DNA from 3 places in the Mesobacillus stamsii genome. Region 2 is predicted to be linked to each of the others. Evidence: riboswitches for the same ligand, from Rfam matches in the RefSeq annotation. Region 2 holds a riboswitch; each other region holds the start of a gene.
The links. Region 2 has a riboswitch for thiamine pyrophosphate ahead of J2S25_RS10960 (solute carrier family 23 protein). Riboswitches for the same ligand answer to the same signal wherever they lie in the genome.

Region 1 (5,581 bases), on a different contig from region 2:
TTGCCACTTTTCTCCTAAATAGTAGCCGATGCTTGCCTGCGAATTAGCCCAGTCGATCGAATGAAGGCTGATACTACCGGAAAGGATACCTCTGTACCAGATTCCAAAGTGAAAGCTGCTGCCTTCTTGTAACCTTTTTTCCCACATTTGAATAGCAGAGAGAATCTGTGCAGGAGATTGAATTCCTTCTACCCAGGGAAGCCACTTGTGCAGGAACTTTCTGTTTGTGTCTACAAGCCAGAACAACTCCATGGCGTCCTGTGAACTAAAAAAGCGAAGGCTGATCTCAGAATCTGCTTTTAAGTAAGCCATATAACAACACCTCTAGTATCAGTTTATGAGGGAATTTATTCCTAATTCCGCTCGATGGTTTACAGAGAACATATGAGGGAATAAATCAATACATTCTTTTTTTAGATTGGGAGGAATCGTATGAAACTGACGACAAAGATTTTGATTGGCCTTGGACTTGGTGCTATGACAGGGCTGATCCTTAACATCTTTTCACCAGAATTGTTCACTGTTTTCGATAAATTCTTATTTACGCCGCTAGGTAAAATTTTCATCAATTTAATCAGCATGCTGGTCGTGCCAATTGTCTTGTTTTCGATCATTCTTGGGACAGCAGGGCTCGGAGATCCAAAGAAGCTCGGCAGAATTGGCTTTAAGGCTGTAAGCTACTTTTTAGCGACAACAGCGATTGCCATCATAATCGGCCTTGTACTAGCCTTTCTTATTAAGCCAGGGCTAATGGGGCAATTTGATACAACAGGAGCCGAATTTAATGCAGAAAAAGCACCGCCAATAAGCGAAACCTTTTTAAATCTTATTCCGGCGAATCCATTTGAAGCACTGACAAGCGGAAACATGCTTCAAGTAATTGTTTTTGCTTTGTTCATAGGAATAGCACTGACAGCTCTTGGTGATAAGACAAAAGGAATTGTAAATCTTGTTGAACAAGGCAATGACATCATGATGTATTTAGTAGAACTTGTCATGAAATTTGCCCCATTTGGAACCTTTGGTTTGATTGCTACAGCGATCGGCAGCCAGGGCTTCGACGCAATAAAGGCGATGGGTGTATATATGTTAGTCGTTGTTCTTGCATTAATCATCCATGCTGTCTTGACGTATGGATCAACCGTATACTTCCTTGGAAAAATGAATCCGTTCAAGTTTTTCAAAGGTTTCGCCCCAGCTATGGGAGTTGCATTCAGTACATCCAGCAGCAACGCAACTCTTCCCGTCTCAATGGAAACTGCCCAAAAAAATCTTCGTGTTCCAGAGCCGGTAAGCAGCTTTGTTCAGCCTCTTGGGGCAACGATTAATATGGACGGAACGGCAATCATGCAGGGAGTAGCTACGATTTTTATTGCACAGGTTTATGGCGTGGACCTTACGATGACGGAGATAGTGACTGTTGTGTTAACCGCAGTACTGGCAAGTATCGGCACTGCTGGCGTTCCTGGCGTTGGTTTGATCATGCTCGCCATGGTTCTCCAGTCTGTCGGCCTCCCGGTTGAAGGGATCGGCTTGATTCTCGGAATTGACCGTCTGCTGGATATGGCGCGTACAGCTGTCAATATCACAGGGGATGCAGCGTGTGCTGTCATTGTAGCGGAAACGGAAAAAAAGCACTCCCTTCAAAAGGGGAGGAGCAGAATCACAAATACAGAGGATAAACGGACACTTGAGTATTAAGAAAAAATCAGACCCTGCCAGCGCTGGCAGGGTCAAGATTATGTTATTCGTTCTCCAATCTAAGTAATGGCAAAAGCATAATGAAGGAAGTCTTATCCGGTTCGGATGAGCAGGCAAGAATGCCTTTGTGCTTCTCAATTATTTCCCGGCAGACAAATAACCCAAGACCAGTTCCAAGTGTTTTCGTTGTCACGAAAGGTTCAAAAATCGTCTTCAGCAGCTGGTCGGGAATGACCGGACCATTATTGGAAATCTCGATTTTTATATGTGTATCATTCACGAAGCATCCCTTGATTTCTATTTTAGGATCCGTACGGTACTGGCTCAGAACATCAATCGCATTGAAAATAATATTGATCAAAACTTGTCGGATTTCATCGGCATAGCCATACAATTCCATGTCATCCGCTACTTCCATGATAATTCTTACATTGGTGTCAAGGATGCTGGGATATAGGAAGTTCAATACCTCATCGATCATTTTATTTAAGGAAAAAAGACTTTTTTCCTTTCCAATTAATTCTTTTTTCGAAAGAAGCAGAAATTGAGAAATTCGGAAATTCAATTGTTCAAGCTCACTCGATATGATATCTAGATACTTCATATCCTCGTGTTCAGACTTCAATAGTTGAATAAATCCTTGGATGGAAGTCAGTGGATTACGGAATTCATGGATAAAACTTGATGTCATCTGGCCAAGCAATGTCAGCCGGTCCTTATGGGTAGAGTCGATAAATTGATTTTTTTCCTCAATGATTTTGTTTTTCTGTTCATTGTAATAAGAGACCGAATAATACAGGAAGGTATCAAAACAGTAATTAATACGGTTGATTGCCTCCTGTATTTCAGGCCACTCAACATTCATTTTATGCAGATGCTTGTAGATGATCGATCGGCCTGAATTAACATTGAAAACAAAATCACCAATATTGATGTTTGTGCGAACTTGTTCCTCGCCTACCATGAAAGCAAGACTTTGGAGATGTTCTTCCAGTTCTTCCTTTGTGTCAGAAAAAACAGAGAGAATGATTTCATACATTTTCTCCGCGCTATTGGTTATTTTCTCTCTATACGGATCATCTTCCGAGACGATAATTTTAACAGTCCAATCGGCTATGAGTTGCTCCCTTTCGCTAATGAGGAAGCTAAACAATCGGTTGTCCATAATTGGCAGCATTTTTATGTAGTCCTCCAGTTTTTCTTTTCGGTATATAAATTCGCTGTAAAATCACGGAATCCCTTTGTCGAAAAATGAGAACATCCGTGGAAATGCGTCGAAAAGAAAAAAACGTGACAAAAGACCGATATTTTTGCTACTTTGATGGAGATTTTTCTAGTTTGATCGACATGGAGGTTCCCTTTTGACTTGTGATCGAATGGAAGAAGGAGTATATTCATAATGTAGAAATTAAATAATAACCACAAGGGGAGCTGCCATGTGTAGCTGAGAGTGAGCGCCCGAGTTCTTACCCTTTGAACCTGTTAGGTAATGCTAGCGAAGGAATGTGGATGCGATAGGAAAGCAATCTTGGGAGCCTATATCGATCCCTGATTGCTTTTTTTGTTACTGAAGCAGATAAGGCGTGTTGAAAACGGACCTCATTCTGAAAAGGAGGAGGAACAAAAATGAAACAAGAACAGACTCTATTTTTAGTGGAGATTGCGGTATTTTCGGCACTGGCTTATTTGCTGGATCTATTCTCCGGTTTTTTATTTTCGAGAATTTGGCCGCAGGGAGGTTCGGTTTCCATCGCAATGGTGCCGGTATTCTTGATGGCATTTCGCTGGGGAATTAAGGGAGGGGCAATTACTGGTCTCCTGTTGGGGCTATTGCAATTCATCCTAGGCTTTTCGCAAATTTTCCATCCTGTTCAGGGGATCATCGATTATTTGATTGCCTTTACTGTTTTAGGATTTGCCGGTCTATTTGCCAAGCAAGTCCAAGTGAATATCAAAAATGGAGATAAAAAAAAGTGGATTGGCTGGATTATCGCAGGTACCTTCGTGGGAAGCGCACTTCGCTTTATCGCTCACTTTTTCTCTGGCTGGGTCTTTTTCGGAGTTTGGGCACCAGAAGGACAGCCAGCATGGCTTTATTCACTCATCTACAATGGAACCTATATGCTTCCAAGTATGATCTTAAGCGCCATTATGATCATTCTTGTTATTAGCTCCGCTCCGTCAAGGATGGTAAGATCGAAGCAATAAAAATATGAAATGCAAGGAGAGCTGACAATTCGTTCAGCTCTTTTTTTAAAAATTGTCGATTTTATGGCGTTTTGGTGCTTCGTGATTTATATCACAGTAAAATAGATCAGTACCTGATTAAATAAAGATAATCATTCTCAATTAGTTACCTCAAGTCAATGATTTTCTGATACAATAAATTTAAGAAACTAAAAAAGGTGATGGCTATGCTGGGAAATCTTAAGACTGGTGAAAAGGGCCGGATCATGAATATTGCGGGAACGGATAAATTTGTCAGACGAAGACTGCTAGATTTCGGGATCGCTGAAGGATCAGAAGTGTGCATAAAATGCATTCTGCCTTTTGGCGGCCCGGTCATGGTGGAATCGTGCGGTCAATGCATCGGTATCCGCCGCAAAGAAGCATTACGGATCGAAGTGGAGCGGGTATGATGAATATCGCGCTTATCGGCAATCCAAATACCGGTAAAACTTCATTATTTAATAACTTAACAGGATCATATGAATATGTTGGCAACTGGAGCGGAGTAACGGTCGAAAAGAAAGTTGGCCTTTTTAAGAATGGAAAGGATCAGCTGATTGATTTACCAGGAGTCTATTCGCTCAATCCATTGTCGAAGGATGAAGGGGTGGTTACGAACTTCTTCCTGGAAGAATCTTTTGAGAAGCTTTTGAACATCTTGGATGCGTCCCAATTAAGGCGGAACTTACATCTCACCCTGCAACTTTTGGAATATGGAGCACCAGTCACAGTTGGGTTGAATATGCTGGACGTCGCAAAAAACAGAGGCATTCAAATCGATATTGAAAAGTTGTCAAAATCATTGGGTGTCCATGTTGCTCCAGTAGTGGCAAGGTCGGGAAAAGGCTGTAAGGAACTTGCGGAACTGGCAACAGGAGAAGCGACAGTGTCAAGCGAAAAAACGCTAGTCTATTATGGAAAAGCGATAGAGGAGGGAATTCTCCAGCTGGGACAGAAGCTGAATGGGAGGACAAGGCATCCTGTTCGCTGGCTGGCGATTCAACTGTTTGAGGGAAATCCCTATGTAAAAACCTATTTAACAACGTTTTTGCCAGAGGCAGAAATTGAATCCATTGTCGATTCAGTAACGGTTGCACAGCAGCAACAATCGGGCGGCATACAAGCGCTCGACCAGGTGATCCACCGAAAACGAAGTGATGCAATCGAAAAAATTGTGTCTGCAGCCACTACCATTCCAGTAGATGGGAAAATTCCTTTGTCGGAGAAAGTCGATCGGATCGTGACGAATAAATTCCTCGGGATCCCAATCTTTCTCTTCATGATGTACATCCTGTTTATGCTAACCTTTGACTGGCTCGGCTTCCCACTGTCCGATGCATTGGATGCAGTCCTATCCGGACCCGTTACAGCTGGAATCACAGCAGCACTCAACTTGGCAGGGGCATCCTCGTTTATTCAAGACCTTATCCTTGATGGAATTGTCGCCGGGGTAGGAGGAGTCCTGGTATTTGTACCACAAATTTTTATTTTATTCTTTTTCATTTCGCTGCTTGAAGATTCAGGGTATATGGCCCGTGTCGCACTGGTCATGGACAGGTTAATGGAATCTGTCGGCCTTAACGGGAAGGCCTTCATCCCAATGATGATCGGATTCGGCTGCAATGTGCCAGGGATCATGGCAGCACGGACG
Region 2 (5,581 bases):
ACAAGTCTTAAAATCATTCACTTCTACTCTACATCAGGGTCAAATCGCTCTAAAGCATCTTCAAGTCCACGTTCTATGTCGGTAAAACGCACAAAATCCAGTAAATTGAACCGCCCGTCATGATGCCATCCTGGCTTGGCACTGTTCATTTTTCCAACTTGCGTGAGTCGATTCATTCCAAGTTCACCCAAACGCTCAGCAATCGGGAAAAGCCTCTCGGGCGAGACTGCAAGTCCACAAGATTGTAAATAGTTTTCAAACGGTTGCATTTTACCTAGATCCGTTTCTAATTTTTCTGAATAAAAAACATGAATAAATCGATTCAATGGTGAGCCATCAAAACCAGGTTGATGATGATAAATAACTGTCCACGATGTATTTTGCTTGCTTGCATAGATGGCTATATTTTCATTCTTAATTGCTTCCAGTTCAGTTTGGTGTCGCAAATTTTGGATCGACATCGTTTCTTCGTCAGAAAGCGTTGCTCTCGGTCTTTTTTGGGCGTAACGAGCAAGTTCTGCTGCAAGCAATTGTGCAAATTGCTTTGGACTGATTGCACTGCCAGCTTCAACAAGAACCGCCTGCGGTGATAGACAGCTCTGCTGATCATAAATGGATATATCTTCGGCAAATTTATGTACTGTTTCATAGAAGCAGTCTGGTCTAAGCGCTTCTTTGCCAATAATAGCGAGACTGATTTTATGCCCATATGTTATAAACGTTTTTGACAAAGGCACGATTTTCCGGACTGCTTTTACTGTATTTTCCGATCCATAAACGACCACAGCCTCAGCGCTATTTACTGCTGCTTTCTCAAGTTCCGTCATCCCACCTTTCCACGGAAGGATCGCTATCGTTTCGGCCAATTGCGGATCTACCTCGGCAAGCGATTGAGTAAATAAAACTGGCAACAGAGGTTCTGCTGTAGATGTTTTGCCAAGATTAGCTGATTTAAGCAAGAGGCCCATAATCAAACTCCATATTTGCACACCAGGAACATTTCCGGAAAAAACATGAAAAATCGACCGCGGGCCATAGACTCGGCTTAATCCACCACTTTTTCGTGGACGAAATTCATCCAGCATCGCCGCTTGGTCAAATTCTTCATCTAAAAAGCGCAGTAATTCTTTTTTCCGAAAGGTCCTCATATATTTTTTCAATTCAAGCCGAACCATTTCCGGATCATACCCAGTGATTATTGGAAGCAGAGCTTCTGCCTGTATCCGAAGCGGATAACCAGGGTTAAGCCATTTTTGAATGGCTTGATCAATCTTGTTGACGATATCACCAGTTGTAAGGCGCTGTAAATAATCTACCCGATTTTGCTGAATTAGAGCAGTGATTTCTCGAATCTTTTCACTAGTTACTACAGGGTACTCCAGTTGGTAAGCGGAACCGATCAACTGTTCACGAACAATTGGAACATCAACAGCCTTTGGGATCCAATATGCCTGCAAAATTTGCATGATTCATGTCGCTCCTTTGCTAATCACTCGTTCGACTGCATTAGCTGATCAATAGCAATGGAACAGCCTCTTGCTTCCGAACCTTGCACCCTTCCAAGTATAACAAAACCATGTTCGGTGCGATAACCGATATCTTCTGTTAATATCGCTAGGCATGAATTCCAATTGGCCAAGTCGTAGTGAGCAATTACTCCCGACTTGCCATTTGGCACAGGTTCTAATGTGTCTGTGTCAAGAATCATCGTTTTCAACCAAGCGGGCCCCGTTTTATCAAAAATGGTCTGCCCACTTTCATATGTGGAAAGAATGGTTTGGTCATAGACTTGCGAACTTAATTCGGTCATCCCGTACATATTGATACACATATTTCGCTTAACATTGAAAATTTCAGCAAACATCCCGTATAATTTATCCATTTCAATTTCACGTGTTTGCCCTTTAAAGCCGCCAGTATCAAAAATCCGGCTACCAGCTGCCAGGTGAAAGCGAAGGTTTTTTTCTAGAAAATAATCCAATAAATGAACATAGGCAAACGTCGCTCCCATTAACATCACTGCTTCTCCGCGATCCTCGCACTCACGCAATGCAGAAGCGACTGTTTCCATTTCCAACCCAGCTTCCGTAAAAAAGAAACGGCTGTTTTCTGTGCCAAAGTATGTTACCGCATTTGATAAATAACGAGAAAGGGATGAATGTTCATTCAGATCAGCAGCTGGCGATAAAACAAAAATCATCATTTTATCAACATCCGGTAAGACAAACTTTTTAAACGGAGCTTTCATTGAACCGTCCCAAACAGCAAGTGTCGGATGATAATTTTTCCCTTTGGTCTCCGGATTCGTTGTCCCACTTGTCATAAAAACGGCTGCCGCTTCCTCGGGCGGCTCGCAAGCAAGCATTAACTCTTTGTACCCTTGGATCGGCATTGGAGGAATTTCATCCCACTTTTTTACAGTCAATGGCGTTTTCCTCTTCGTCTGGCAAAATTTTTTATATGGAAGATTATGTTGAAATTGATATTGAAACAAAGTTACTGCCAATCCGTTAAAATTAGTTTCGCTATTTCCTTCAATGAATGAGAGTATTTGGTTGGCCATGATAATTGAATCCTGTCTCATCTACTCACTCCTTTTTTAAAATGCATTGGCAAATTTATTAAAACGAGTTGCAATACAATGGATGAAATAGCTGCAATAAAAATACTATTCGAAAAAAATGTTCCCGCAGTACCTGTAAGATCTTTAAAATATGTTGGTAAACTAATTGCTAAAAGCAATGATAACCCGATAATCATATAGTTGGTTTCTGTTTTTTCTGTTTTTCCAAGAATAGAGATTCCCGTAAACACAAGGCTTGCGGCAGCTGGCAAGAAAATCCCACCGACAACTGCATCTGGTGTCAACGCAAGCAAAGCGCCAGCCTTTGGCACAAAACCTAAAATAAGGAAAATAATTCCAGCTATTAAAACTGGTTGCCTCGATCCGACACCAGTAAGCCGTAATAACCCAACGTTTTGCCCGTAGGCAGTTGTAGGAAATCCTCCTATTAAAGAGGACACAAGGGAACCTGCTGATTCTCCAGCAAAGCCATTGCGGATTCGCTTTGAATCTAAGTTTATTTTTAGCATGTCAGCAGACGCTTCATATACTCCCATTGTCTCAATAATCGCAACGATATAGGCGGTAAAAAACGTCAAAAATGTTCCCCATTCAAATGCTAAGCTACCATATGGCAAAAAATGCGGCATACCGAACCAGCCTTTATCTGCAATCATGGAAAAATTCGTTTTTCCGAGGGTAAAAGCAATGATATCCCCGATCACTAGTCCAATAAGAAATGAGAATGATTTCCACTTACCTTTGCCAAAAAGTGATAAAAAAATAACGATCATCGCTGTTGGAATAGACATCGATAGCGTCTCAATTGTCGCAAAGGTCTCCATTCCAAGTGTGCCCCCTAAAAACTCATATAACGTAAAACCCGACAATGAAATCCCCACTACAAAGATTACTGTGCCCGTAATAACTGGGGTAAACAATGCTTTTAATTTGCCGATTAATCCAGTAATCGATAAGAAAAAGACAATGATTGCGCTTAAGAATATTCCGCCGCTTGCTGCGGCAAGTCCATTTGCTTTCCCCGCAGCGATCATAATCGAGTCAAATGCCGCAGATGGACCTTGAATAATCGGCAATCGGACAAGTTTCGTTGCTTGGACAATGGTCACAAGCCCTGCTGAGATAAATACGGCATTAACAATATTTGCCGAAAGTGTCAATGGCAGGCCAATCATCGCTGCGACAAAGATTGGGTCAAGCCAAACATTAGAAACAAATACATGCTGTAATCCATACAATATTCCTTGCCTAATAGGCAATTTTTCATCAATACCAATTTCAATTTTTTCATTTCCCAATATACTTCCCCCTCTTTTTTTTAAAAAAAATCACGCTTTATAATAAGCGTGAGAGGTAGAATATGTAATAAGACATATTCCCTCCGCTGGCATTACCCAGATCAGGTCAAATGGTCGACAGCAAACTAGCTATCCTCTCAGCCTGATTTCACAAGCTCCCCTTTTACGATTTCAGCAAAAAACCAAAACAAACTTCCGAATGGCTCCTAGCGTCTTTCACCATTCTATCATATTAAATCAATAGCTAAAACTTCAGTTGAGTATTTTAATAGGATCCAATCACGCAGTCGAATTAGCCTTCTTTTTATTAGGCATCCTTATCGTTAATAAGAGGACTGCGATTCCTACGATTGCGCCAACAACCCCAATCATATGAAAGTGACTCGTTGTTACTTCTTTTCCAAACAAAATCCCTAACAAACTGGAAGATAGAATGGTTCCAATATAGCGGGAAGTCATAAATAGTCCGGACGCTGTTCCTGTTTCTTCTTGAGTTACAAAACTGTATAAGGCTGTTTGCATCCCAATATTATTAAAACCGTTACTCACTCCGAGAATAGAAAGGGCAAAGAAAATCCAGACATAGCTCGAATCAGGACGAATCGTAAGTAACATTAAGGTTCCTAAAATAATACTCACGGAACCAACTAATAAAATTGGTTTCGAACCATTAGCATCAATCCATTTTCCTGCAAGTGGGGCAATGATGACACCAAAACCTGCTACAGCCAACATTAAAATTCCGGTGATATTCGATTCAAGATGCATTTTGTCCTGCAAGAAGGTCGGGACACCGAAAAAGACGGAGTAAAAAACAATGTTGATTAAAATAAATTGCAAATAAACGAACGTTACGTTCTTATTTTTCTGTAAAGCCAAGACATCCACAAACGGCTCTTTGTTTTTAGCTTCAAATAAATAAAATATAATTGATAACAGGATACTTAGAGCTAATTTCCACCAGCTAAAGGCAGTTTCTAGTCCAAGCAAGAATAACAACCAACTAACAATCATTCCTGTAAATAGTAAAATTCCAATGTAATCTAGCTTGATTTGTTGTTTCTCACGGACAGGGTCCTTTGGGAGAACCTTAATCGCTAATAGAAAAGACACGATGATAAATGGAAAGTTGATCAAAAAAATCGCTGGCCAATCTCCAAAATGTATCAAGAATCCACCAATAGATGGCCCAAACGCTGCTGAAACAGATGAAAAGATTGAGAGTGTCCCTAACGCTTTTGCTTGGTTTTCGGTAATCACATGGCGAATGATTCCCATTCCAGCCGGAAACAATGTAGAACTGCCTATCGCTTGGATCATTCGAAAACCAAGCAACCAGCCGAATCCTGGAGAAAAAGGGGCCAGGACAGACGCAATGACAATTAATATTAGACCTAGCTTGAACTACCCCCACTTACTGACCTTACGGTCTAGTTGAAGTGGGAGATTCTTGGGAACAGAGCGTACTTGTTGACATATTTCTTTGCCAACAGAGGTTTCTCTTATTGACCAAGCTATCCCCGTAGATTCCTACGGTTCTATATTTTGTTTAAGCCAAAACTAAGGTTCTTAAGCCTTCGACTAGGATATTTTTACTGGCATTAATATCTCTATCGTGATGCTCATGGCAAACAGGACAAGTCCAATCTCTTATTTCAAGAGATTTCTTGCCATCTTGATGTCCACAATCGGAACATAT
Region 3 (5,581 bases), on a different contig from region 2:
AGATCGGTGACCTTTTCAAGAAATTTGGATGTCTCATTCCATTTTAAAACGTATGTCGACACCTCTTCATCAAGACCGGTTTTTGGCCGCATATGCTCAATATAATGCGGATTTGGCAAAAAGCGGACATCGAAAACGAGGTCAGCATCGATTGGGATTCCATGCTTAAACCCAAAGGACATGACATTCACGGTGAAAATCGTCTTCTTATTAATCGAAAATTCTTCAAGGATTTTTTCGCGCAGATCTTTCGGTTTCATCCCGGTTGTATTATAAATAAGCTGCGCTCTGCCCTTCAGTTCTTCCAGCAGCTCCCGTTCAAGCTGGATGCCTTCAAGCGGCAAACCAGATGGAGCAAGTGGATGCGAACGTCTCGTTTCTTTATACCGGCGGACAAGGGTCGAATCATCTGCATCAAGGAACAAGACCTCGGGTGTCACCCATGAAGTTTCCGCCAGATCATCCAGTGCCTTGAACAAAGAATCAAAAAATTCACGTCCACGCAAATCCATGACCAGTGCGACCTTATTCATTTTAGTACCAGATTCCTTCATCAACTCAAGGAACTTCGGCAGCAAGGTCGGCGGCAAATTGTCGACACAGAAAAAGCCAAGGTCCTCAAAACTCTGGATCGCAACCGTTTTTCCTGCCCCTGACATACCTGTTATGATGACAAGCTGGGTATCAGTAATGGAACCGGTAGTCATTTCTCTTCCCCCTGAAAAATTAATTTTGTATTTTTCGGATTAATTTGGGTCGAGCCTGTAATGAATCAGCTCGAAATCCGGTGTATACGTAAATGTTCCATAAATGATTCCTTGTCCATGGACCATATAATCGAGAATATGATAATCTCCTGCCGCCATCGGCAGTTCTTTGATGTCCTCTATCCCGTGCCAGGAGATAGTCCCTTCGTCCGTAACATCGAGATTGTTCCCATCTGCCTCAGTAGCATAAAAAGTGAACATCATCCACTCAGATACGACCTGGTCCTCTTCCTTGATGACGAACGTGAAAATCCCTTTAATTTGAGGATTTCTCAGGTAAATACCTGTTTCTTCCCGGAATTCCCGAATACAAGAATCCTTCACAGTCTCTCCTGGTTCCATCTTCCCGCCTGGAGCCACCCACCAATTGCGGCGTGGCTTCTGCAGCAGCAAAATTTTATCCTCTTTCACCAAAACACAATTCGTGACGCGCTGCATTCTGTCCACCTCTTCATCAATATGCATTAGAAAAGTCCGCCGCAAAAAAGGCGGTATTCCTGCATACCTTTCACTTGTTGCTATTTTAATGGAATCCGGACGCATAGCCTTCAATTTACCGGACTTTTTATTCTTTCCATTATACTATTTTTCAGTTTTCCCCACAATGATATCGAAGAGCGATAATTTTTTAAGTGTTCTATTCGTTTGCCTATGTCTGTACCATTTTTATGGATAAAAAAAAGAGCACAGGATTACCTGTGCAACAAGGTTTATATTTTTAAAAGGGGGTCAATTTCTATTTTTATTATATCCAATGATTGTTTCACTACTGTTACAGTTGAATTAATAAACGATGACTTTTTGTTAATTTATCCCTCGATGTGAGGTTTTTCCCATCAATAAGAGCTGTTACGCTTTTGCTTTCAATTCCTCGATCAATTCTTCGACATAATGCTGAGCGTTTTGACCAGCGATACTTCCGTCGCCAGTTGCCGTCACGATTTGGCGCAGCGTTTTTTCACGGATGTCTCCAGCTGCAAAAATACCTGGAACTTTCGTTTCCATCTGCTCATTTGTTTCGATATAGCCGTTGCTGTTTGTAATGCCAAGGGCTTCGAATGGCTTGGTCAATGGAACCATTCCAATGTAGATGAACACGCCGTCAGCCGCAAATTCCTGTTCCGTGCCATCTAGTGTGGAAATTAGCGTCACGCTGCCAACTTTGCCGTCTTTATCATTGATTTTTTTGATCGTGTGATTCCAGATGAAATCAATTTTTTCATTCGCAAAGGCGCGGTCTTGAAGAATTTTTTGCGCACGAAGTTCGTCACGACGGTGCACGATCGTCACTTTTGAAGCGAAGCGCGTCAAATAAACGCCCTCTTCCACAGCGGAATCGCCGCCGCCAACCACTACAAGTTCTTTATTTTTAAAGAATGCGCCGTCGCAAACCGCACAGTAAGACACACCTCGGCCGCCAAGCTCCTGCTCGCCAGGAACGCCAAGCTTTTTGTACTCGGCACCAGCAGAAATGATGATGGAGCGGGCTTTGTATTCCTTATTGCCCACCTTTATTGTTTTATATTCTTTGCCATCGATGACTTCTTTTACATCCCCATAAGCATATTCTGCACCGAATTTTTTTGCGTGGTCAAACATTTTTGTCGATAGTTCTGGCCCAAGAATATGCTCAAATCCTGGATAGTTTTCCACTTCTTCTGTATTAGCCATCTGGCCGCCCGGCACGCCGCGCTCAAGCATCAGTGTCGATAAGTTCGCACGGGAGGTATAAACAGCAGCCGTCATCCCTGCTGGTCCGGCACCGATGATAATGACGTCATAAATTTTTTCTTCTGACATGGTGTACAACTCCTTTGGATATCATAATACGCCAATTTCCGTTACCCATTCGGAAATAGTATTTCCTGCATAAACCTATCCTATAAAAGAAGTGCTGCATAGTCCAAAAATATGCTTAAAAGAGGAATTTGTTTTCCGAAATTACTAAAATGCCTGAAACAAGCCTTATAGCGATTCATTTTTGCCCTTTTTCCTGCTAAAAAAGCTTTCAGAATTATTGACAATTTCGTGAAGAGTGATATGATCAAAATCAGAAAATAAATTCAATAGTGATTTTTTACCTGCTAGGGGAGCCTTTGTGAAGGCTGAGATTAGAGTGAAACTTTAAGACCCTTTGAACCTGATCTGGATGATACCAGCGTAGGGAAGTGGAGTATGTAAAAAGCGGTATCCTTTTCTTTTACTGCCAATACAGCCACTTTCTGCCTGCAGAAAGTGGCTTTTTTATTGGAAAAATTCAGCATCTTAAAAATCACTTACCAGGAGGGAATTATGTCTACTTTTACCCAGTTGATCCGTCAAGAAGCAAATGCCATTTGGGAAGCAAATTTGGACCATCCATTCGTTCAAGGAATTGCCAAGGGTAGCTTGCCAATTGAAAACTTCCGCTACTATGTTTTACAGGATTCGTATTACCTTTCTCATTTTGCCCGCATCCAGGCCATTGCTGCTTCAAGGGCTGAGGAATTGTCGATTACCGCTAAAATGGCAGCCCATGCCCAAGGAACCTTTCAGGCAGAGCTAAGCCTCCATGAAAAATTCATCGGCCAGCTCGGAGTGACGAGGGAGGAACTCCAAAGCTTTCTGCCAGCACCAACGGCATATGCCTATACTTCCCATCTATACAGGGTGGCGGCTTCAGGTAGCCTTGGAGAAATCATTGCCGCCATGCTCCCCTGTTACTGGATTTACTACGAAATTGGCGAGACGCTTAAACACGCAGCCCCTGAAACACCGATCTACCAGGAATGGATTGCTGCATACGGAAGTGACTGGTTCAGCGAGCTTGTAAACGAGCAGCTCAGCCTTCTCGATACGATTGCTGAAAATGCTTCGGAAAAAGAAAGAGAAAAGATGAAGCAACACTTTATCTACAGTTGCCATTATGAGCTCAAGTTTTGGGAAATGGCTCATACGCTGGAAGGCTGGTCAATAACCAATAAGAAAGCAGCGGTCCATTAAAAGGGGGGAAGAAAAATGACAAAGGGATTAAGGCTAACCGATATTTTAGTAACAGTCGTCATTTCGATTGCATTCGGGATTATCTATAAAATTTGGGGACCACTCTATTATGCGCTCAAACCACTTGGGCTTCACCTTGATCAATTCATCTATGGAATGTGGTTCATCGCTGCCATCGTCGCGTTTCTCGTAATCAGAAAGCCTGGTGTTGCATTACTTGCTGAAGTAGCCGCTTCTTCCGGAGAATTCCTGATGGGCTCTGAATGGGGTCTGGAGGTGCTGATCTACGGCATTGTCCAAGGGTTGTTTGCAGAATTGGTTTTGATGGCTTTTGGCTATAAGCGATCCGGTATAATTGTTGTCAGCCTTGCCAGTATAGCTGCATGCACAGGTTCCTTGATCATGGACTTTTATAAAGGGTATATCGAAGACCTGGCGACATGGAATCTTGTATTATTGATTGTCATGAGAGCGGCAGGTTCCATTGTTTTTTCCGGACTGCTGGCAATCGGAATCGTGAGAGCTCTGGAGCGAACAGGTGTGACGGCTATCCTCCGGCCGACTTCTCAAGATGACTTTGATTCATTGAACCACTAACAGGAGTGATTGGATGCCAATAGTATCTTCATTTGAAAAGCTGAGACTAAAGTTTCCCGGAACGAAAGAATTGCTATTCGAGGATCTGTCCCTATCCTTTGAAAAAGGCGAAAAAGTGCTCCTGCTTGGTCCTTCAGGCTGCGGCAAATCGACGTTGTTACAGGCACTTTCAGGGTTGATTCCAAATTCGATTGAGGTACCGCTCAAATATGCTGACTGCACCTATCCAGATTCCTGGGGATTTGTTTTTCAAGATCCAGACTCCCAGTTTTGCATGCCATATGCGGATGAGGAGATTGCCTTTGTATTGGAAAATCTTCAAGTCCCGCGAGAACAGATGCCTCAAAGAATTTCCGAGCTGTTGTCATTAGTCGGACTTGACCTGAAGGACCCGCATGCACGAATCAATACTTTCTCTGGCGGCATGAAGCAGCGGCTGGCGATTGCATCGGTGCTGGCCCTCGATCCAGAGGTGCTGTTCTTTGATGAGCCGACCGCAATGCTTGATCCAGAAGGGACAATCGCAATCTGGGAAACGGTAAAGAGAATCGCAGCTGATAAGACAGTCATCATCGTTGAACACAAAATCGAGCATGTGATTGACTTCATTGATCGGATTATCGTATTTGATGCAGCAGGAACCATTATCGCAGATGGCAGCCCTGATGAAGTTTTTCCATCGCATCAAACCGAGTTCGAGAAATACGGTATTTGGTTTCCAGGAGTATGGGATCAGTATCAATCGACAGCTGTCTCCATTAAAACGCCAGATTTTCCGCTTAAACGGAAAATCGTTTTAGAAAACTTTACAGGTTTCCGGAACAAGCAAACCAAGCTGAGGATCCAGCATGCCGAAGCAGTATCTGGTGACTGGATTGCGGTAACTGGAAAAAATGGAGCCGGGAAAAGCACCTTGCTTTTATCCCTGATTCAACTGCTGAAAACTTCCGGGACCTACCAGGTGAACGGACGGAGCATTCACAGCAATAAAGACATCTCTAGCGAGGCCGGTTTTGTTTTTCAAAATCCTGAACTTCAATTCGTTACGAATACTGTTTTTGACGAGCTTGCGATTTCTTTCCGACAAACACATGCAAGCCAAGAAACCATGGAGAAAAAGGTTGCCGAGCTGTTGCAGCTATTCCATCTCGCGAATCAAAGGGAGCTCCATCCGTACCAATTATCAATGGGTCAAAAGCGGCGCCTTAGTGTGGCCACAGCTATTGCCAAAAATC

Region 1: it holds a riboswitch for thiamine pyrophosphate, as region 2 does, so the genes downstream of both, thiT (energy-coupled thiamine transporter ThiT) here and J2S25_RS10960 (solute carrier family 23 protein) in region 2, are expected to answer to the same signal.
Region 3: it holds a riboswitch for thiamine pyrophosphate, as region 2 does, so the genes downstream of both, tenA (thiaminase II) here and J2S25_RS10960 (solute carrier family 23 protein) in region 2, are expected to answer to the same signal.

Annotation. Positions count from the first base shown of each region.
Region 1 covers NZ_JAUSUN010000019.1:6,606-12,186, reverse strand. The annotation lists gene J2S25_RS14040 (GNAT family N-acetyltransferase) at 1-312, opposite strand, end outside; gene J2S25_RS14035 (dicarboxylate/amino acid:cation symporter) at 433-1,701, shown strand; gene J2S25_RS14030 (histidine kinase N-terminal domain-containing protein) at 1,745-2,878, opposite strand; TPP riboswitch at 3,116-3,222, shown strand; gene thiT (energy-coupled thiamine transporter ThiT) at 3,328-3,909, shown strand; gene J2S25_RS14020 (FeoA family protein) at 4,116-4,340, shown strand; gene feoB (ferrous iron transport protein B) at 4,340-5,581, shown strand, end outside.
Region 2 covers NZ_JAUSUN010000011.1:103,358-108,938, forward strand. The annotation lists gene J2S25_RS10950 (acyl-CoA reductase) at 24-1,466, opposite strand; gene J2S25_RS10955 (LuxE/PaaK family acyltransferase) at 1,490-2,584, opposite strand; gene J2S25_RS10960 (solute carrier family 23 protein) at 2,581-3,882, opposite strand; TPP riboswitch at 3,943-4,054, opposite strand; gene J2S25_RS10965 (MFS transporter) at 4,162-5,271, opposite strand; partial or broken gene J2S25_RS10970 (RNA-guided endonuclease TnpB family protein) at 5,432-5,581, opposite strand, start outside.
Region 3 covers NZ_JAUSUN010000007.1:63,529-69,109, forward strand. The annotation lists gene rapZ (RNase adapter RapZ) at 1-707, opposite strand, end outside; gene J2S25_RS07830 (NUDIX hydrolase) at 747-1,205, opposite strand; gene trxB (thioredoxin-disulfide reductase) at 1,617-2,567, opposite strand; TPP riboswitch at 2,844-2,951, shown strand; gene tenA (thiaminase II) at 3,060-3,749, shown strand; gene J2S25_RS07845 (ECF transporter S component) at 3,765-4,346, shown strand; gene J2S25_RS07850 (ABC transporter ATP-binding protein) at 4,360-5,581, shown strand, end outside.